DNA from 4 places in the Rossellomorea sp. RS05 genome. Region 2 is predicted to be linked to each of the others. Evidence: riboswitches for the same ligand, from Rfam matches in the RefSeq annotation. Region 2 holds a riboswitch; each other region holds the start of a gene.
What was found. A riboswitch is a leader RNA that binds a small molecule or an ion and turns the genes downstream of it on or off. The one in region 2 is predicted to bind S-adenosylmethionine.

Region 1 (5,387 bases), on a different contig from region 2:
GGCTTCTCTATCCGATGTGTATGAAGCGGCAGGACTATCTTTTGATTTTTCCGCTGATATGATCAAGGGGCTTGTGGCGTTCGTGGAAAAAGAGATTGATGAACTTGAAGGATCCATCGTGAAGAATTCATAACAAAAAGAACCCATCGGATGCGGGCTTTACGGCTTCCAATGGGCTCTTTTTGTATTCGTACGAGAAACATCAGTTATACGTTCCGATTGGCATCGGGATAAAATCTATGGTGGATGTGTTGGTACTCATCAGTATGACCGGTGATTTTGGCAAGGATTTTCAGTTCGGTGAGCAAGAAGGTTTTATCCAGTTCATAGATCACGGATTCTTCTATATGATCGATGGTGTTGGCGGCGAAGTCCCACAGGCATTGATGCCGTTCGCGCGGAAGGGTTTCTGAAAGACGTGAAAGAGCCTTGACGATATCAGTGATGATCAGGTGGTTGCCCCTGGCATAATGCCTGACGTATCCGAATCCGCGATACAGGTAATAATCAAAGTCTTCAATCTCGAGAATGACCCTAACATCCTCATCATCGTCAATTAAATAAGGAGAGAATGACAGATGATGATTGATGGTGAGCATCAGATCCGTAATCTGGTGAATGGTATTGGATGCTGTTTTTGGATCATCATTGCCTAGAGATTTAATGGCCACCTCTGCCAGTTTATGCATTCCCATTTGAAGATCCTGAATTTCCGTTTCTTTATGTCCGATTTCAATTAGAGCTAGATATTTTTCCATATCGACTTTTTTTTCATCCGCACCGTAAAGGCAGATAATGTCGTTGCCGCAGAGGACGAAATCGCCGATCTTGAAGTGCAGACGTACGATGATCCCATCCTCCCGAGCTTTCTCAATCATGGAATGAAAGTCGATAATCTGTACGTAGCCAGAAGCCTTTGCTTTGACATTCAGGCACTTGCTTTCATCCAGATCGAACTGGGGATGATCATCCTTTGTCCGGTGGCATTCCAGATCTTTTTTCAGTGTTTGATTGATCATGACTTCGGATACCTTCTTCATGTTGTAGGTGATATTATGGACCTGCATCCACGTAGAGGCGTGGTTGATGAAGAAGATGAAGGTGATGGCCGCAATGAAGGCAACGATGACGGTCAAGACGGGTGCGGCGGTGAACATTTCTTTCTTTGAACTTCCGATGAAGAGGAAGATGAATAGTACAAAGACAAAGCTCCCATTGAAGATGCCGAGAGCATGCTGAGTCTTTTTATCGGAAATGAAATTCAGCAGCATGCGGGGCGAGAACTGTCCACTGAATGTCGTAAGGACGACGAGAAGGGAGTTCAAGGTAAAGGCGCTCAGAGTGAGGACCCCGCCGATCAGGGTGCTGACAAGCGTCCTTGTGACCGATGCATTCATGCTGAAGAGCTTTGGTACATAATGAGACAGCTCTACTTTCAGATCTAGGAACAAGGTGCATGCCACAAGCAGCAGGGACAGGCAGATGTAAAGGAAGGGCATGAACCAGATGGTGAGCTGGATTTCGTGAGCCCGCTGTCTTTTGGACATGAGCAGGTACTTTTGGACGTCATTTGGCAGGAATTTCTTAAACATGGTGTAACCCGATCCTTTCTGAATGGTGTTGAGTAGTCATTTGTTTCCCTCCATGTGCGGGTTAAAACGTATTTTGAGGTATTTTAAATAAATCTTTTTTAGCCCTGTTTTTAAGGGGTCGAAAAGAGTCTAATTATCAGAAAAGATAAAAAACCTATTGACGTAAAGCCCTGATCCCCTATATAATCCTACTCATACTTATTGACTGAACAAACCAGAAAAACACACACTCTTATCTAGAGCGGCGGAGGGAATAGGCCCGATGAAGCCCGGCAACCTGCAATCATGAAAGGTGCCAATTCCTACAGATCGATGGTGATCTGGAAGATAAGGGGAGGAGCCTGCCTGATAAGCCCTCTTCTTAACCATAAGAAGGGGACTTTTTTGTTTCCCCTGCCATCTTTCAACCAAGTCATTCAACCCTTTAGGAGGAAGAAACATGTCAGAATTGCACGTAGCACTACTCGGATTCGGAACCGTCGGTCAGGGAGTATACGAAGCCCTGGACACACATCGCGAAAGGATCAAGGATATCACGGGAAAAGAGGTGCGGATCCGTGCCATCTTGATCAAAGACCCATTAAAGGAAAGAGAGATTGATCCAAGCATCAAGGTCACGACGGACTTTGACGAAATCCTGGAAGATGAGGGCATCGATGTCTTGTTTGAAGCGATTGTCGGGGAAGAACCTGGTTACACCTATCTCACCAAGGCCATCGAACGGGGGATCCATGTTGTAACGGCCAATAAGGCGATGTTTGCCTCGAAGGGTGAGGACCTTTTGACACGTGCGCGTGAACGGGCAGTCGCAGTCGGATTTGAAGCGACTACGGCAGGAGGACTTCCCATTATCGGTGCCATCAGGCAACTTCTGAATGTGAATGAAATCACACATATTCAAGGCATATTGAATGGGACCTCCAATTTCATCCTTTCCCAGATGAGGAAAGAAGGCTTGTCCTTCGAGCGGGCCCTTTCTATTGCTCAGGAAAAAGGATACGCAGAAGCAGATCCCACCAGTGATGTTGGAGGACAGGATGCCTTCTATAAGCTCATGATCCTCAGTCGAGCAGCCTTCCATTGTCAGCCCGACTGGGAAGCGGTCCCGAAAAAAGGGATCACGGATCTAACCAGCGATTGGTTGCAGGCCGCTGAATCCTTCTCCCTCCGGTTCAAGCATGTCGGGTCAATTCAAAGGGACAGGGAAAGCATAAGCGGGGTAGTGGAACCCGTATTGGTGAAGGAATCCCATCCTTTTTATGGAGTGGAGAATGTTGAAAACGTTGTGTCTGTAAAAGGGAGCCTGGTGGGAAGGGTCACTCTTTCAGGACCGGGAGCGGGTAAATTACCTACAGGAAGTGCGATGGTGGAGGATTTTCTCTCACTGATCGAAGGAAGATACGCATCTTCCGAGACGCGTGCCAGAATAGGAGTCGAATCCCTTTCCGGCCGTGATGGTGAATGGGTGGTGAGGACTCCGGATGAGGCATTGCCGGAATGGGTCGACCGCTTTGATCTGTTGGACCGCATCACACTGAGTGGCCACCTGTATCTCTTCATCAGAGGTAGTGAAGAAGAGTTGAACGCAGTGCAGCAAGCAGATGAGAGGCTGCAGCCCTATCCTGTCTTGAAGGAACTTCCCCTCGAGTCCAGACTGAAAAGGGAAGCATCGGTACGTTAACTATTTACGAAAGAAGGGGACATGGTGGAGATCATCGTACAGAAATTCGGAGGCACCTCAGTGGGATCGGTGGAAAGAATCAAACGGATGGCCCAGCATGTCATCCGTGAGAAGCAAAAGGGGAAAGAAGTGGCCGTCGTCGTGTCCGCTATGGGTGACACGACCGACCATTTGACGAAGCTCGCGGGGGAAATCACGGCCCATCCACCGAAACGGGAAATGGACCTCCTGTTATCCACTGGTGAACAAATCACCATTGCCCTGTTGACCCTGTCGATTCAAGAGGCGGGATTCAAAGCCGTCTCCCTTACTGGGCGACAAGCGGGCATCAGAACAGATGGCGTCCATGGGAAGGCCAGGATAAAAGGGATCGACCCATCCCGGGTGCAGGATGAGCTCCGTAAAGGAATCATCCCTGTGGTGGCGGGATTCCAGGGATTCACAGATGCCTGTGAAATCACGACCCTTGGAAGGGGAGGTTCCGATACGACGGCGACGGCCCTTGCTGCAGCCCTTGGTGCGGAGCGCTGTGATATCTATACGGACGTAGATGGGATCTATACGACCGATCCCCGGGTTGTCCCTGCTGCGACGAGAATCCCACATCTTACCTACCGTGAGGTTCTCTGTCTCGCTGATTCCGGGGCAGCTGTCATCCATCCCAGGGCCGTCTTTCATTCAAAAAAGAGCAGGATTCCATTCCGTATCCTTCCAGGCTTGATCAAAGGCGAGGGAACACTCGTGGATGACCACATTCATATCACTGATCGGGGCCCTGTCGGAGTTGCGTTCAAAGATGAGGTCGCCTCCATCAGTATGAAGGATGCCGCTTACGGGTTGGAATCCCTTCTCAAGGAATCCCTCGAAGTCATCCACGTGAAACCCGATTTGCACTGGAAGGGGCAGGATCTGACCCTGACGGTGGATGCGTCTGACCGCAGCGACGTCGAGCATCTGTTGCGCGATCTTGGCCAGGAATTCTCGAAGAAGGTGGAGCAGGCAAAAGTGACCATCGTGAAATCACCAGGTTCAGACATTCTGAGGTTCGGGGTGAGGTCCGCTCTTGGTGATTCCGGAATCGATGTATCTTCCATCCATGAAGATCCGGAAAAGGTAACGGCCCTTATCGGGTCGGAGGATATTTACAGAGCTGCTGACGTGCTCCACACGTTTGCCGGTCTCGATGCTTCCGGGGCCAAAAGGGTCGTGAGGTGATCAAGGGGTGATCATGACAGGTGTTCCCACCGGGATGATTCCTGCCAGCTCCTCCACGTCCTTATTCTGCATCCGGATGCATCCAGCCGATACCGCTTTTCCAATCGAGCTTGGATCGTTGGTTCCATGGATGCCATAACCTTGCTTCGACAAGCTCATCCACATCGTCCCATATGGACCACCTGGATTGGGAGATTTGTTGATCACGATGAACTCACCGATCGGGGTTTCATGGAGCATCCTTCCTACTGCTATGGGATATTGCTTCACCAGTGTTCCATTTTTATAAAGGCGGAGCCACCGTTTATTCACTGAAACCTCGATCCTGTACGGGATGGTATGGGTATTCGGGATGCCAGGAATGACAATGGGCTGCCCTGGATAAATCGCTCCCGGGCTCACACCGGGATTGGCATCGATGATGGTCTTAAGGGGCTTACGGAAATCGGTGGCAATCTGATACAGCGTTTCTCCTGTCTTGACAATATGGATCAACGAAATACACCTCCATGCCTTTTTATCAACCATCATATGTCTGGATGGGTGGGCATGTGAAAAATCCCGTCCTTCAAAACGAAGGACGGGATTTTTTGATCAATGCTTAGTTTGATTGGAAGGGGCATAGCTTTGAAGCATGAGGGCCATGTCCTGAGCCTGCAGCTGAGGAACCTGATAGTACCCATGTTTATTCTGATAAAGGAAGGTTTCGTAGCTCATCTCGATGAAGTTCGGCACGCTGTCTGCCACCACTCTTCTCAGGACGGGATTGGTCATTTCAAGGGCCGTCATGGCAAGAAGGGAGGCGAGTGACTTGGTCTGACCGAGCATGTAAGCGGATAAGCCATTGTCCGATAGGTCCTGTACAGACGCATTCGGCTTTTTGGGCGCTCCTGCTTTGA
Region 2 (5,387 bases):
AAGGGCAAGGGAGACAACCGCTCCTTTTCTGACAGAAATCAAGAAAAAAATAGGGATTCTTTAATGCGAACCCATGCCTATTGCTTAAATCAAAAGGCCGGACTTCCTGGTAATAAGGAGGTCCGGCCTTGGTCGATTTAATGGGCGGGCTTCTTTATGGTTTCAGAATCACTTTGATGTTCCCGTCGGATTTCTCGTCAAAGATTTTATAGCCTTCGCTTGCCTGTTCCAGAGGAAGCGAGTGGGTGATGATATCAGTCGGGTCAAAAGCTCCATCTTCAATCATGCTGTAGAGCTTCGGCATCAGATGAATCACTGGAGCCTGGCCCATTTTAAGGGAAACGTTCCTGCTGAAGAAGTCACCGATCGGAAAACCATTTGCTCCAGTCGCATAGACGCCCGTCAACTGAACAGTACCGAACTTGCGCACCGCCTGAGAAGCAGTGATGATAGGACGGATCGTACCGAACTGATTATCAAAATCAGATCCGAATGATTCACCGGAAGCAACAGTCCCGTCCATCCCGACGCAGTCGATCACGACATCTGCTCCTCCATTCGTATCTTCGTGCAACAACTGTCCGATGTCCGGATTTCCCGAAAAGTCATAGATTTCTGCTCCATTCGTCTTCTTGGCATGATCAAGGCGATGCCTTACCTGATCAACGGCAATGACTCTTTTTGCCCCTTTTAACCTGGCGAATTTTTGAGCCATGAGTCCGATTGGACCACTGCCGAGGATGATGACGGTATCACCAGCCTATACACCGCTGTTCTCAACGCTCCAATATGCAGTAGGAATGACATCTGAAAGGAAAAGCACATTCTCGTCAGAAAGTTCACTTTCTTCGGGGACTTTGAACGAGGTGAAATCTGCGTAAGGGACCCTCAGGTATTCGGCTTGTCCACCAGGGTAATTCCCGTTCATTTCGGTAAAACCAAAAAGCCCGCCGACTTCACCATGGGGGTTCGATTCATCACATTGACTTTCCATCTGGTTCTGACAGAAGAAGCATTCTCCGCAGCCGATATTGAAAGGGATCACGACACGGTCTCCTTTTTTCAATGTCTTGACGTCTGCTCCCACTTCCTCGACGATTCCCATCGGTTCGTGACCGACCACATAATCCCGTGGTGGTTCGATTCCTGCCTTATATAAGTGCAGGTCCGATCCGCAAATTCCGCTTGCCGTGATTCTTACGATCATATCTGTGCTTTCCTGGATATCAGGATCTTCGACTTCCTTCACCGACATGTTTTCTTTGCCTTGGAACGTTACTGCTTACATCGATGTCACTCCATTCATATTTTGTATGATTATGGTAGTTGTTTTGAGGTAATAGGGGTGAGGTAAACCTAAGAACTGCATTTCATCGTCATCCACCCTTTCTTCATAAAAAAAGTGAATGCGGTGAAAAATGCATCTATGACCATGAAAGAAGTCTGAGTTTTGGTTTAAATTCGTCAATTCGCATTGACATTTTCCCTTTACTGGTATAAATTATGGGAAAGCCATTAAACAATCATATACGCAATTCTTATCAAGAGAGGTAGAGGGACTGGCCCGATGACACCTCAGCAACCAGCCGTGAACAAGGTATGGTGCTAATTCCAGCAAGCTGATACAGGCTTGGGCGATAAGAGGGACTTAACCATTCAAACCTTCTTATTCGTATAAGAAGGTTTTTTGATGTAAATAGGATTAAAGGAGAGGTCACGATGAGTCGACATATTGAAACATTACTGGTGCAGGCGGGGAACAGAAAGGATGCAGGAACAGGTGCTGTCAGTCTCCCCATCCACTTATCGACAGCGTATGAACATAAGGGCATCGGGCAGTCGACGGGCTTCGATTATTCACGTACGGGGAATCCAACGAGAAGTGCATTGGAAGAAATACTTGCGCAACTGGAAGGGGGGCAGAAAGCATATGCCTTCTCATCCGGCATGGCTGCGGTCCACGCTGTTCTGTCCCTATTTCAAAGCGGTGACGAACTGGTCGTTTCCAAAGATCTTTATGGGGGAAGCTACAGGCTGTTTAAACAATACGAAGCACAGTATGGGATTAAATTCCGCTTTGTGGATACAGCATGCATTGAAGAAGTGGAAGCATCTGTCACGCCATCCACGAAGGGGATATTTGTAGAGACTCCGACGAATCCACTGATGAATGAAGCGCCGATCCGGGAAATCAGCCGGGTGGCAAGGAAACATAATGTACTGCTCATTGTGGACAATACCTTTTATACCCCGGTCATTCAGAGACCGATTGAAGAGGGTGCTCATATCGTCGTCCATAGTGCAACGAAGTATCTTGGAGGTCATAACGATGTCCTAGCCGGTGTAGTGGTGGTCGACTCAGAATCTCTGGCCGACCGAATCTATACGGTTCAGAATTCTATCGGTGCCACCCTTGCACCATTGGACTGTTGGCTCTTGATAAGAGGAATGAAGACGCTTGGCTTGAGGATGAAACAGCACGAATCAAATGCGAAACAAATTGCTTCGTATCTTGAAAGTCACTCATCCATCACTGATGTCCTGTATACAGGGAAAGGCGGAATGCTTTCGTTCCGTCTGAGGAAAGAGGAGTGGGTCGGGCCGTTCCTGGAGCGCCTGGAGTTGATTACATTCGCTGAAAGTCTTGGGGGAGTGGAGAGTTTCATCACATACCCGGCTACCCAGACGCACGCGGATATTCCCGAAGAAGAACGGATCGTTCTCGGAATATGCAACCGGCTACTACGATTTTCAGTGGGAATCGAAAATGCAGACGATCTGATTCAAGACCTTGAGCAAGTATTGACGAATCTGGAGAAAGAGGTGTTTTTATATGAGTGATAAAAAGGAGTTCAGCATCCAGACATCCCTCATCCACAGTAATGGAGTGGATAAAGAGACCGGCGCCGTCAGTACGCCGATTCATCATGCGACCACATTCCACCAATCAGATTTTGATCAGTATGGAAACTATGATTACAGCCGTTCGGGTAATCCCACTCGTGAGAAAGTCGAAGAAGCCATCGCGGAACTTGAGGGCGGTGTAAGAGGGTTTGCTTTTTCATCGGGTATGGCAGCCATTTCTACTAGCTTCCTTTTGTTATCAGGCGGAGACCATGTCCTGGTATCTGAAGAGGTGTACGGAGGCACGTATAGGATGATCACGGAAGTATTGACCAAATTCGGGATCGAGTACTCATTTGTCGACATGAAAGATCTTCACGAAGTCGCCTGCGCCATTCGCCCGAATACAAAGGTGATCTATATGGAGACCCCCTCCAATCCGCTGCTCAATATCACCGATATTGAAGGGGTCGTCAAGCTTGCTAAAGCCCATGGGTGTATGACGTTCCTTGATAATACATTCATGACGCCCCTCCTCCAAAGACCGCTCAGTCTCGGAGTGGATGTGGTCCTTCACAGTGCCACAAAATTCCTCGCCGGCCACAGTGATGTCTTGGCGGGACTCGCCGTTACAGGAGATGAAGAGATTGCCAAAAAGCTCGCATTTTTGCAGAATTCCTTTGGGGCAGTCCTTGGTGTCCAGGACTGCTGGCTGTTGCTTCGCGGGATGAAGACTCTTCATGTGAGATTGAAAGAGTCGTCCGAATCAGCCTTCAAGATTGCCAGATTCCTTGAGAAAAGGGGTGAAGTGGAGCATGTATATTATCCGGGCCTCACGTATCACCAGGGTCATGAAATCCAAGTAAGGCAGGCCGAAGGGCCGGGAGCGGTGCTTTCCTTCCGACTTAAGGGGGCAGATGAAGTAAAGCAGCTCATCGACCATATCCATATTCCGGTATTTGCTGTGAGCCTGGGTGCAGTGGAGTCGATTTTATCCTATCCTTCAAGGATGTCGCATGCTTCCATGCCTCGTGAAGAAAGGGAAAGAAGAGGGATCACCGATGGTCTTCTCAGACTTTCGGTAGGGCTGGAAAATGTCGATGAACTGATTGCGGATCTTTCCAAAGGTCTGGATGCCATTACATCAAACAAACCGTCAAAGATCATTAACTTATAGGAGGGATGGAACAAAATGAGAGCTTTATTGGATGCACTATCTGAAAACATACTGATTGCGGATGGTGCGGTCGGAACCCTCCTATACTCGTATGGGGTGGACCGATGTTTTGAAGAATTAAATCTTTCCCATCCTGAAGAAATCGTCAATGTGCATAAGCAATATATAGATGCAGGCGCCGATATTATCCAGACCAATACGTATGGTGCGAATTATGCGAAACTTTCCAGATATGGTCTTCAAGATCAGGTGAAAGAAATCAATGAAGCAGCCGTACGACTGGCGAAAAAGGCAGCCGGGCAAGGAACATATATCCTCGGGACCATCGGGGGGATCCGGGCCATCAATCAGCATATCAGCCTTGAAGAAGTGAAAAGGGGCTTTAGAGAACAACTATACTGCTTGCTCCTTGAAGGGGTCGATGGGATCCTCCTCGAAACCTATTACGACTTTGAAGAGCTCAAAACCGTCTTGCAAATCGTGAAGAAAGAGACCGATCTGCCGGTCATCGCACAGGTATCCATGCATGAAACCGGAGTATTGCAAAACGGGATGGATATAAAGGACGCCCTTGGGGAATTGGAACTCCTCGGTGCCGATATTGTCGGGATCAACTGCCGGATGGGTCCTTTCCATATGGTAAAGTCCTTGGAGGGAGTTCCTTTGCCCAAGTCGTCCTTTTTGTCGGTCTATCCGAACGCAAGTCTTCCAAACTATGAGGAAGGGCGCTTCTACTATGCGGCAGAGCCTGATTACTTTGGAGACATAAGCAATGAATTGCGCCTCCAGGGTGCCAGAATCATCGGGGGCTGTTGCGGAACGACACCAGCCCATATAAAAGCTGTAAAGGAACGGTTGATATCAAGGGAACCGGTTAAAGAAAAAAAGGTGAAAACGCAAGAGCTGATTAAGCTCAAAGATCCCCATATTCAAAAAAACCTCCTCCATAGAAAGGTAAAGGAGAAAAAAACGCTCATTGTTGAACTGGATCCCCCGAAGCATCTCGACACCGGATTGTTCTTCCAAGGAGCAAAAGCTCTAAAAGAAGAGGGAATCGATGCGATAACCCTTGCGGATAATCCGCTTGCTTCCCCCAGGGTCAGCAATGATGCAATGGGAACCCTAGTCCAACAGAAATTTGGCCTTGATCCCCTTGTGCATATCACTTGCCGTGATCGTAATCTCATCGGCCTGCAATCCCACTTGATGGGCCTGCATACCCTTGGTATTCATAATATTCTGGCGATAACAGGCGATCCCGCAAAGATTGGTGATTTTCCAGGTGCTGCCTCGGTATACGATCTTTCCTCCATCGAACTGATCGAGCTCATCAAGCAAAATAATGACGGATTATCTTTTTCTGGTA
Region 3 (5,387 bases), on a different contig from region 2:
CCAAGGGCGATCAGCTGCTTCTCTTTCTTTGATAATACCCCTTCACGGAAACAATGCTCCGTGAAAGCATTGTATTGCTGCGCCAGGTCCGGCATTTTTTCAGTGAAGATCCCAAGCCCCGTCTTATAATCGAGCAGGGCCGCTTCCGTCGTATTTCTAGGCTCTACCTGCATCACTTTCAGCTCCATTCTAATTCGAGTGATCGAAAATAGTATGAGCTTATTGCAAAAAGATTATGTTTGGTATTTATTCTTTGACCGGAACCACGGAACCTTTCCACTCTTTATTGATGAAGTCCTGAATTTCATCAGACTGAAGCACCTTCACGAGTTCCTTGATTTCTTTTTTGTCTTCATCGCCTTTTTTGACCGCGATGATGTTCACATACGGTGATTCCTTGTCTTCAATGGCAATGGAATCCTTGACCGGATCCAGTCCGCTATCGATGGCATAGTTGGAGTTTATGACGACTGCATCGCCTTCTTCATTATTGTAAAGCTGAGTAAGAAGGGCCGGCTCGTATTCGTAGTCGAATTTCAATTTTTTAGGGTTTTCGGCGATATCATCCAATGTCGCCTGGGTTTTATCGATCCCATCCTTCAATTTGATCAGACCGTTTGCTTCAAGCAAAGTCAGGATCCTTCCGTGCTCTGCCACGGAGTTACTGAATAGAATGGTTCCGCCTTCCGGGATATCTTTAAGGGATTTATGCTTCTTCGAGTAGACAGCCATCGGTTCAATGTGAATTCCGCCGGCACTGACGAAATCATATCCGTGTTCTTTCTTTTGCCCCTCAAGGTAAGGAATGTGTTGGAAGTAGTTCGCATCCAGGTCCCCGCTGTCCAGATCTTTATTCGGGAGTACGTAATCCTGATACGTCTCGATCTTCAGGTCGATCCCTTCTTTTTCAAGGATCGGTTTTGCTTCCTCAAGGATCTCAGCGTGAGGGACATTGGATGCTCCGACCACGAGTTCCTTTGAATCGCCTGAGCTACCGTTGCTCCCGCCGGTTCCGCATGCTGCCAATCCTATAATACTCGCTGCTGCAATCGTTCCCACTAGCCATTTTTTCATCTGAATTCTCTCCTTTTATCGTTTATCTATTTTATTGGTGAAATAATCACCGACAAGCTGAATGATGAATACAAGAACCAGGATCAAGATTGTCGCCGCCAAGGTGACATCGGTCCTGCTGCGCTGGAATCCATCCAGGAATGCCAGATTCCCGAGACCGCCAGCTCCGATGACGCCTGCCATTGCGGTATAACCGACCAATGCGATGGCCGTCACGGTGATTCCCGAGATGAGAGCCGGCATGGATTCTGGGAGAAGGACCTTCATGATGATGGTACTCGTCTTGGACCCCATGGCTTTCGCTGCTTCGATGACCCCTTTATTGACTTCGCGGAGGGCGATTTCCACCATCCGGGCATAAAACGGGGCAGCACCGATGATCAGGGCCGGCAAGGCCGCGTTGGCCCCCCGGATCGTCCCGATCAATACCTTCGTAAATGGAATCAGTAACACAATCAGAATGATGAAAGGGATGGACCTGAATATATTGACTGCCGCATTGGTAATCGAATAAGCCGCCTTGTTCTCCCAAATGTTCCCCTTCGATGTAAGGAACAAGAGGATTCCAAGGGCAAGACCGAGGAAAAAGGTCAAAATGACCGACATCCCCGTCATGTATAAGGTTTCAAGTGTTGCCTCCCACATTTTCTCCCAATCGACATTCGGAAAGACTTTTTCAATCATCTCTCCATCACCTCCACTTTCACTTGATTTTCAGCAAAAGCGACGGCCTGATCCACAATCAATGGATCTCCGGTGAGCTGGATGAACAACGTTCCGAAGGCCCCTTTTTGCGTTTGGGATATCTGCCCTTGAAGGATGTTCACTTCAATATCGAACCGGCGGATCAGCGCTGTGATGAGAGGCTGATCTGTGCTTTCTCCTACAAACGTCAGTTTCAGCACCTTCCCATCCGGACAATGTTCCAAGACATCATCCGATTCCTGTTGCTGAGAAACTTCTTTTACAAAACGCTTCGTCACTTCTTCCCTAGGGTTCCGGAACACGTCAAGTACGTCCCCTTCTTCCACGACTTTACCTGAATCCATGACCGCTACCCTGTGACAGATCTTGCGGATGACATGCATCTCATGGGTGATCAACACGATCGTTAATCCAAGGCGATCATTGATATCCACCAGGAGGTCGAGGATGCTGTCTGTGGTCTGTGGATCAAGGGCGGAAGTCGCTTCATCGCATAGCAGCACTTTCGGATCATTCGCCAGCGCCCTGGCAATGCCGACCCGCTGCTTCTGCCCTCCACTCAATTGCGATGGATAAGAATCACCTCGGCCTTCAAGCCCGACCAGGTTGAGAAGCTCATTTGCTTTTTTGATCCTCTCTTTTTTCGATACACCTGCAATTTCGAGGGGAAACTGGATATTTTCCAGGACCGTCCTCGACCAAAGAAGGTTAAAATGCTGGAAGATCATACCCATTGACTGCCTTGCCTCCCTGAGGGACCTCCCTTTTGCCTGTGAAATGAGCTGACCGTTCACATCGACGGAACCATCAGTAGGGACCTCAAGCCCGTTCAGCATCCGGATCAACGTGCTCTTTCCGGCTCCACTGTATCCGATCACACCGAAGATTTCTCCATCCTTGATGGTCATATCCACCCCATCGACAGCTGAAACCGTTCCGTTTTTCGTTTGAAAGATTTTTTTTACATCAGAAATCGTAATCATGTTGTATCCACCTCGCCATCAGTAAAACCACCGGTTTACTAGGAATTATATCCAAATGACGTTTGCTGTTAAATCATCGAACGTCATTTGAAAAATAAAAATGCCTTTCTGCGATAAGCAGAAAGGCATACTATTTCAATAGCAGACTTTCTCTCATCTGTCGAAGCCTTCGCTTCGAGTGAATTGGCACCGTGTCAATTTTCATTGACGGTTGCCGGGTTTCATCGGGCACTTCCCTCCACCACTCTTAATAAGAGATAAACGTTATTTAATTATCCATACTAAATACTCAGAAATTTGTTACTAAAAAGATACTATCACCGAATAAACATGGTGTCAATTCATTTTTGCACATTATACGCTCACTGGTTCAACGATGTGAAAACGGGTCAACCAAAGCACGGATTCAGCAAACAACAAATGCCGGTAACCCCCACGGACTACGACATCCTTTTTATCAACAAGGGAAGTTAATCGCTCATTCCCTGCAAATAAAGAAAGTAACTGCCGGACCTCTCCAGCAATTATCGTCAGATGGGGATCAGGGTGTGGTTCGGGAAGTACGGCGCATCCCTTATTCGAAATAGACAGACTGTACCCGCTTGAGCCACTTTGGAAGTGTAGGACGAAAGGTGTGTCTGGAAATAATAATTGTAAGTGATACCTGGTCTCGCATTGATCTACTACTTTCTCTAAATACTCTCTCATGCAACCCCTCCAGTATCTCGGATACTTAACTAATTCCACTACTGGATTGTTTATCCTCCCGTACTTTCTCGACAGATTGTGGACGGACTGTCGAAGGAAGGGCCCAATAGACAATATATTGGCGGGTTCGTTTCATTTCCCGAGAAATATGTCCCGGTATGTAGAAAAGTCGTAGTGGTTTCCGTTGAAATCCATCTATTTCTTTTGCTATTCGAGCATAAAAAAAAGGCCTTTTTGGCCCCTTCACGCTATCTTATTCAATGCTTCATACAGAAACGGTACAGACTGGAACGCATAGATCCGGTCGACCTCGACTCCATCTTTGAACAGGAGGAGGCAAGGAACGCTCTCGATCGCATACTCAGTTGCGAAATCCGCCATGTAATTCAGATTTGCCTTTGCAAAAACAAACGGTTGGGGCAGATTTTCTACGATCTCGATCATCCTCCCTGCAACCTGACAGGTCCCACACATGGGTGTATACAAATAGAGGGCAAGCAGTCTTTCATTCTTTCGAATCGTTTGCAGCGCTTCATGGCTGTTCAACTCTTTCAAAGCTAATTCATCCTTTTTCCAAGATATTGTTGGTGGACATCAATATTGGCTCCGATCAAAACGGAAGCGAGGTGATATTCCGGGGCAGCAGCCACTTCCTTGTACATCCTGTCGATATACAGGTGGCCTGCTTCCGGGAACTCCCGCTTGAATTGCTTGCGGAGTTTTTCACCGGCTTCGTCGGCATCCACAAGGATGTATACGTCCCTGTCGATTAATGAATCAATCAGTTCGTCCATTTTAGTCAGACTGATCGTACCATTGGTACAAATGATTTCCACGGGCTCACTGATGATATCTTTGACCTTTCGTTTATCGGATGTGCCTTCTACGATCAGGACTTTTTCATCCACGACTTCCATGACAATCACCTTGACTTTCAGTGAAGTAGTAAAAGATTATTAATGGTCCACTTATTATCTCTATTTTCTCATGTCAGTGGTATTTTGCAAAGGATTTGATCCTAAAGAACACCGGGGGGAATCCCCCGATGTCATGTTAACACCATCCACCTTCATCGCAATCCGTATAGCGGGCGTCATGCCCTTCTGATGAGGTATAGCTCTGGTAGATTTTATTTTCTTTCGCCTCGAAATTCGGCTGCATGCTGATCCCCTCCAACGAAAGGGGGACTTTCCCGATTGATTGGTTATCAAGGAATAGCTCAATGGAGCCATCCTTCACTTTTCCGATGACACGATCGGTCACATCGGCCTGTTTAGGTGTGAGCATGACCATCATCCTTTCATTAAAGGTTGAATTTATCTTGCCCTTGAGAATAAAAAAACACCTTGAGAATTTATCCCAAGGTGTTCCTGTTTTAGCCTTCGTTGATCATTTTATCGTATTCTTCAGATGTCATCAGTTTGTCCACTTCACCAGCGTCTGAAGGTTCCACAACAACCATCCATGCTTTCTCGTATGGAGATTCGTTGACGAATTCAGGGCTGTCAGACAGGTCTTCGTTCACTTCGACCACTTTTCCTGATACAGGAGCGTAAAGTTCAGAAACGGTCTTGACCGATTCAACGCTTCCAAAAGGCTCGTTCGCTTTGACTTCATCGCCGACTTCCGGCAGCTCGACAAAGACGATGTCACCAAGTTCTGATTGTGCGAATGCTGTGATCCCGATTCGGACGTTGCCGCCTTCGGACTTTACCCATTCATGTTCTTCTGAATAACGCAGTTCTTTCGGTGTGCTCATCTTTATCCCTCCATGCTAGTTATACAAACTAATATTGACACATTCTTTAAGAGAAAAGCAAGGAAGTCTTGCACAAATATTCTGCTGCTTCCATTACTTCCAAGTATCTTCAAACGTTTCTTCCTTGAAGCCCAAGGTTACCTTTTGACCATCGGTCG
Region 4 (5,387 bases), on a different contig from region 2:
CGGAGCCTATCAGGATGATCCCAACAATGATGGAAGCCATTCCAAAAAGTGTCGCATTAAGGTTGTCGTTATTCGAAACCCCGTAATAGCGCAGAAGCTCGTGGTTGAACTCAACGGTCGTGATGTCATGTTTTTTTGCGAAGGCTTTTGCATCATCAAAGAGATTTTTGCTCAACTTTTTCTCCGTAATAAACGCCGTGCTTCCTGCCTGCTTATCGTCCAAGAAGCTGATCACCGTATATCCCGGAGCCCATGGGTATTCCCAATCAGGTTTATCAATGGTACCGACAATCGTGTACGAGGCTTTTTCCTTAGTGCGGAAATCCTCCTCGTCTCCATTGAATGAATTGTCCTGATAGAGAGTCATATCGTCCATTAACCGGTCACCGAGTTCGACTGATAATGGATCACCGATTTTAAGTTTGTTGTTTTTCTGGTTCAGGATCTCCTGTGAAACCACGACTTCCCCATCATTCTTAGGAAAGCGTCCATCTTTCAGCTTAATAGGCATTTCCTTCAGGCCTTTTTTATCCAATGAGGTGAAGAATAAGTACGGCTTGGTTGCGTTTGGGGGATCCTGAATTTTCGAATACCCCAGGTCTTTGCGAAGAAAAACACTATCCGTATTCTCTGCACTTTTAATGGCATCCAGCTGCTCCTGGTTGATGTCCTTGTACTGGACGTGCCATTCTCCGCCTTTATTGATGTTGTCCTGCTTCATGAGATCAAGGAAGGAGACGAACAGGGTCGAGACGGCGGTCACCATGGCGACGGAGATGATGACACCGATGATGGTGACCATGGTCCTGCGCTTGTTTTCTTTCAAATGTCTGAGGGTCAGTTTGTTTATGATATTCATGGACGGAGAACCTCATCTTTGGAGATCTTCCCGTCTTCGATGGAGATGACGCGGTCCGCCTGCATGGCGATGCGCTCGTCATGGGTGATGACGATCAGCGTCTGTTTGTATGTCTTGTTGAACATTTTGAGGAGTTCCATGATCTCCTCGGAGTTCTTGCTGTCAAGGTTCCCCGTCGGCTCATCGGCAAGCATGAGAGCCGGGTTGCTGATGAGGGCTCGGCCGATGGATACACGCTGCTGTTGTCCACCGGATAGCTGATTCGGCAGATGGCCGAGCCTTTCAGTCAATCCGAGTCTGGTTGTAATGTCATTGAGCTGCTTCGGATCCACTTTCTGCTTATCAAGAAGCATTGGAAGTGTGATATTTTCTTCCACCGACAGGATTGGGATCAAATTGTAGAACTGATAGATGAGCCCGATCTGCCTCCTTCTGAATATGGCAAGCTGGGTTTCATTCAAGCTGTACATATCGGTGTCGTTGACGAGGACGCGTCCCGAGCTTGGGCGATCGACTCCTCCGAGCATGTGAAGTAGCGTCGATTTACCAGAACCCGAAGGTCCGATGATGACGACGAATTCCCCTTGTTTCACTGTGAACGAAACATTATCGAGTGCTTTGACCGCCGTTTCCCCTTTTCCGTACACTTTAGACAGATTTTCAATTTGTAAGATATTCACAAAATTGTACCTCCAGTTGGTTGATGCTTTTAGTATATCTGCCTAAAATGACTCTTCCGTGACAGTGAAAGTGACAATTCTGTCACCTGGCTAGATGGTATGTTTGTAGATTTTGAGTGAGAAGGTCGTTCCCGCAGGGCTGCTTGATACTTCAATGTCACCGTCCTGGTTCTTCATGATGCTGTAGGCCATGGCAAGGCCGATTCCGACGCTGTCTTCCGTGGCATTCTTTCCCCGGTAGAAGCGCTTGAAGATATGGGGGAGGTCTTCCTTCGGGATCCCGCTGCCTTGATCAGTAATGGTGATTTCAGTGAAAAGGGCATTTTCCTGAGAGGCGATGGTGATACGTCCTCTCTCTGATGAGTGTTCGATGCTGTTTTTCAATATATTGATGATGGCTTCCTTCGTCCAGTTCCCGTCTCCAACAAATGAGGCCGGTTCGTCTTCAATCTGAAGTGTTACGTCCTTGATCTCCATGGGGATGAGAAGAGGGTCCACGGCATCCCGTATGAGGGCAGACACGTCCACATTCTCCTTCTTGAAGCGTGCCGTTCCCGCATCGATCTTTGAGAGTTTCAATAGGGAGGAGACGAGCCATTCGATCCGTTCAAGCTGGACCTGGATACGGCGTGTGAATTCCCGGCGTTTTCCTTCATCCAAGCCCGGATTCCTCAACAGGTCGGACATGACCATCATGGAGGTGAGGGGTGTTTTAAGCTGATGGGAAATATCCGAGATGGCATCGGTCAGTTTGAGCTTGTCTTCCTGGAGGCGTGAGCTGTTTTCCGATAGTCGGAGTGTCACCTTGTACATATCGGACTTCAGGATGCTGAGCTCCCCCTCATGGTTGTCCCGAACGTCGAGGGAGTAGTCTCCATTTGATATCTTTCGAAGGTAGTCGGAAAGCTTCCCGATTTCCCTGTAGCGCCAGGCTGTGTAAAGCATGAAGCTTGTGATGAGTAGGAGGGAGGTGACGGCTATGGCCACAGACGCTTGCAGACTTATGTAAGATGCGCAAATTGTTCCGATGACGGCGATGATCACGATCGTTACAAGGAACACCCGTATTTCTTTATTCCTCAGCATCAGCGGTCTCCTGCCTTATAGCCCATTCCACGGATCGTCTTAATGATACCGGGGTTCTGCGGGTCGTCTTCCAGTTTTTCACGCAACCGTTTGATGTAGACGGTGAGGGTGTTATCGTTGACGAAATCGCCTGCCACATCCCAGATTTTCTCAAGGAGCTGTGTACGCGTGAGCACCTGATCCTTGTGCTGGGCAAAAATCAGAAGGAGCCGGTACTCGAGGGCCGTCAGCTGGATTTCTTCGCCGCCCTTATATACTTTGCCTTCAGCCGGAAGGATCTTGATGTCGCCGAGTGTGAAATGGGCAGGCGTCTGCTTATCGTAGCGGCGTAGGACCGACTTGATCCGTGACATGAGTTCCCTGACACGGAACGGCTTTGTGATGTAATCATCTGCTCCCATATCAAGACCCATGACCACATTGACTTCTTCGTCCATGGCCGTCAGGAAGATCACCGGTTTATCGGTCTTTTTCTTTACGAGGGAGCACAGGTCATAGCCGCTCCCGTCGGGAAGGGACAAATCAAAGAGGAACAGATCAATCTCTGTCCAGCGGGTGTTGATCATGTCCTCAGCGGCAGCGACATTATGGCAAACAAATGTGCCGAATTGCTCGTTCTGCAGGGAGTATTCAAGTCCTGCTGCAATCGTCTTATCGTCTTCAACTAATAGAATATTCATAGTGACCTCCGGATCAATGATGATGTAAGCCTATCATATGGAAAATGGCAGGCTTCGTCAAAGTGGTGGCAGTATGAACAGGGACCAATGATTGGCGGAAATGAGCAAACCTTTCGAAAGGACCAAAAATAATTCGAGCCTAATCTTAAAGTGAAGGTAACGCTTACATGGTTTCCATAGGTGTGAATGGTAGTTGACACCCAACCAAATACCCATTATTATCTCTTATAGATGAAATCTTCAAAAATTATATAGTATTCAAATTATCAAGAGCGACCGAGGGATCAGGCCCTATGACGTCCGGCAACCTCCATATGGAACGGTGCTAATTCCTGCAGGATGGTTTTCATTCTGAGAGATAAGTCGATGATCGATATGCGATGCTTCTTTCAGCTGAAAGAGGCATTTTTTATTGGAAAAAGAGGTGAAGCGCAATGATCGAGATCAACCATCTTGTGAAAGAGTATAAAACGAAAAAGCAAACTGTGATCGGCGTCAATGACGTTTCCGTCAAGATTGAAAAGGGAGAAATCTTTGGAATCGTCGGGTATAGCGGAGCTGGGAAAAGCTCCCTCATTCGTTGCTTGAATCTGTTGGAGAGACCTACTTCAGGTGAGGTCATCATCGACGGACTGGACTTTACGAAGCTGTCTCCACGCGAGCTCAGATCGGCAAGGCAGAAGACGAGCATGATCTTCCAGCACTTCCACCTGATCAAGGCAAAGACGGTCTACGGCAATCTGGCATTCGCCCTGAAAGCGGCCAAGGTGCCAAAGGCTGAGATCCGGCCGCGTGTGGAAGAGCTTCTCGCCATGGTCGGCCTATCGGATAAGGCAGATGCCTATCCCGCTCAGCTGAGCGGAGGTCAAAAGCAGCGCGTCGGGATTGCCCGGGCACTTGCGAACAATCCATCCGTTCTTCTGTGCGATGAAGCAACATCCGCCCTCGACCCGAATACCACAAGGTCGATCCTGAAATTATTGAAAAAGCTGAACGAAGAGCTCGGACTGACCATCGTCCTCATCACCCATGAGATGGAAGTCGTCAAGGAAATCTGCGACCGGATGGCCGTGATGCAGGATGGACGGATCATTGAAGAAGGTCCCGTATATGATCTCTTCTCGAATCCGAAGGAGCCCCTGACCAGGCAGTTCATCGAGACGATCCTTCAGTTCGACCTGCCGGATCATTTGGCGAAGGCAAGGAAAGGGACGTTGATCAAGATCCAATTCAAAGGCTCCATTGCAGAAGAAAGCGTCGTGTCCGATGTCTTCCAGCGGTATCACGTGAAAGGGAATATCCTTCACGGGAAGATCGAATACATCCAGGAAGTGCCACTCGGGATCTTCATCATGGAATTGATCGGAGAACGCGCCGAAATCGATGCCGCCATCGAATTCATTACCCAGCGTACGCAAAGTCTGGAGGTGCTTGAAGATGCTGCCTGAAGCCATCATTGACATCTTGCCGGATCTGAATCAGGCATTTTTAGAAACATTGTATATGGTGGGGATATCCCTGTTGATTGCTGTTATCATCGGACTTCCCCTCGGAGTGCTTCTTTTCACAACGGATAAGGGGCTGTTCCTCGAAAACCGCTTCGTGAAATCCATCGTTGGATTCATTGTGAATATGGTCCGGTCGGTCCCGTTCATCATCCTTCTGGTGGCGCTCCTTCCTCTGACGAAGATCCTCACAGGGGATGTGATCGGACCGACGGCGGCTTCAGTCTCCCTATCCGTCGCTGGAATTCCGTTCTTCGCCCGGATCGTCGAAACCGCACTGAAGGAAATCGACAAGGGAGTCATTGAAGCATCGGTATCCGTCGGGGCGAGCCCGTGGATGATCATTAAGGATGTGCTTCTTCCGGAAGCCAAACCAGCTGTCATCCAGGGCGTCACCATCACGGCGATATCCCTTATCGCTTACTCCGCCATGGCGGGTACAATCGGCGGGGGAGGGGTCGGTGACCTTGCCATCCGGTTCGGATACTACCGATATGACAACACGGTCATGTTCACGACGGTGGTCGTCTTGATCTGTCTTGTACAAGTCATCCAATATGCCGGCGACATTTTTGCC

Region 1: it holds a riboswitch for S-adenosylmethionine, as region 2 does, so the genes downstream of both, ABJ225_RS14965 (homoserine dehydrogenase) here and ABJ225_RS03445 (methionine biosynthesis PLP-dependent protein) in region 2, are expected to answer to the same signal.
Region 3: it holds a riboswitch for S-adenosylmethionine, as region 2 does, so the genes downstream of both, ABJ225_RS18775 (methionine ABC transporter ATP-binding protein) here and ABJ225_RS03445 (methionine biosynthesis PLP-dependent protein) in region 2, are expected to answer to the same signal.
Region 4: it holds a riboswitch for S-adenosylmethionine, as region 2 does, so the genes downstream of both, ABJ225_RS20840 (methionine ABC transporter ATP-binding protein) here and ABJ225_RS03445 (methionine biosynthesis PLP-dependent protein) in region 2, are expected to answer to the same signal.

Annotation. Positions count from the first base shown of each region.
Region 1 covers NZ_JBDKWY010000005.1:259,771-265,157, forward strand. The annotation lists gene ABJ225_RS14955 (M3 family oligoendopeptidase) at 1-133, shown strand, start outside; gene ABJ225_RS14960 (DUF2254 domain-containing protein) at 207-1,592, opposite strand; SAM riboswitch class I at 1,822-1,926, shown strand; gene ABJ225_RS14965 (homoserine dehydrogenase) at 2,032-3,273, shown strand; gene ABJ225_RS14970 (aspartate kinase) at 3,298-4,488, shown strand; gene ABJ225_RS14975 (L,D-transpeptidase family protein) at 4,489-4,983, opposite strand; gene ABJ225_RS14980 (spore coat protein) at 5,083-5,387, opposite strand, start outside.
Region 2 covers NZ_JBDKWY010000001.1:664,695-670,081, forward strand. The annotation lists gene ABJ225_RS03435 (tryptophan--tRNA ligase) at 1-64, shown strand, start outside; partial or broken gene ABJ225_RS03440 (alcohol dehydrogenase catalytic domain-containing protein) at 155-1,255, opposite strand; SAM riboswitch class I at 1,536-1,644, shown strand; gene ABJ225_RS03445 (methionine biosynthesis PLP-dependent protein) at 1,720-2,841, shown strand; gene metC (cystathionine beta-lyase) at 2,834-4,021, shown strand; gene ABJ225_RS03455 (bifunctional homocysteine S-methyltransferase/methylenetetrahydrofolate reductase) at 4,037-5,387, shown strand, end outside.
Region 3 covers NZ_JBDKWY010000009.1:28,164-33,550, reverse strand. The annotation lists gene ABJ225_RS18790 (carboxymuconolactone decarboxylase family protein) at 1-173, opposite strand, end outside; gene ABJ225_RS18785 (MetQ/NlpA family ABC transporter substrate-binding protein) at 247-1,074, opposite strand; gene ABJ225_RS18780 (methionine ABC transporter permease) at 1,090-1,758, opposite strand; gene ABJ225_RS18775 (methionine ABC transporter ATP-binding protein) at 1,755-2,762, opposite strand; SAM riboswitch class I at 2,913-3,019, opposite strand; gene ABJ225_RS18770 (thioredoxin family protein) at 3,714-4,025, opposite strand; gene ABJ225_RS18765 (toprim domain-containing protein) at 4,028-4,387, opposite strand; gene ABJ225_RS18760 (YusG family protein) at 4,524-4,757, opposite strand; gene gcvH (glycine cleavage system protein GcvH) at 4,846-5,229, opposite strand; gene ABJ225_RS18750 (arsenate reductase family protein) at 5,323-5,387, opposite strand, start outside.
Region 4 covers NZ_JBDKWY010000012.1:63,615-69,001, forward strand. The annotation lists gene ABJ225_RS20820 (FtsX-like permease family protein) at 1-859, opposite strand, end outside; gene ABJ225_RS20825 (ABC transporter ATP-binding protein) at 856-1,539, opposite strand; gene ABJ225_RS20830 (sensor histidine kinase) at 1,630-2,625, opposite strand; gene ABJ225_RS20835 (response regulator transcription factor) at 2,625-3,305, opposite strand; SAM riboswitch class I at 3,566-3,670, shown strand; gene ABJ225_RS20840 (methionine ABC transporter ATP-binding protein) at 3,740-4,753, shown strand; gene ABJ225_RS20845 (methionine ABC transporter permease) at 4,743-5,387, shown strand, end outside.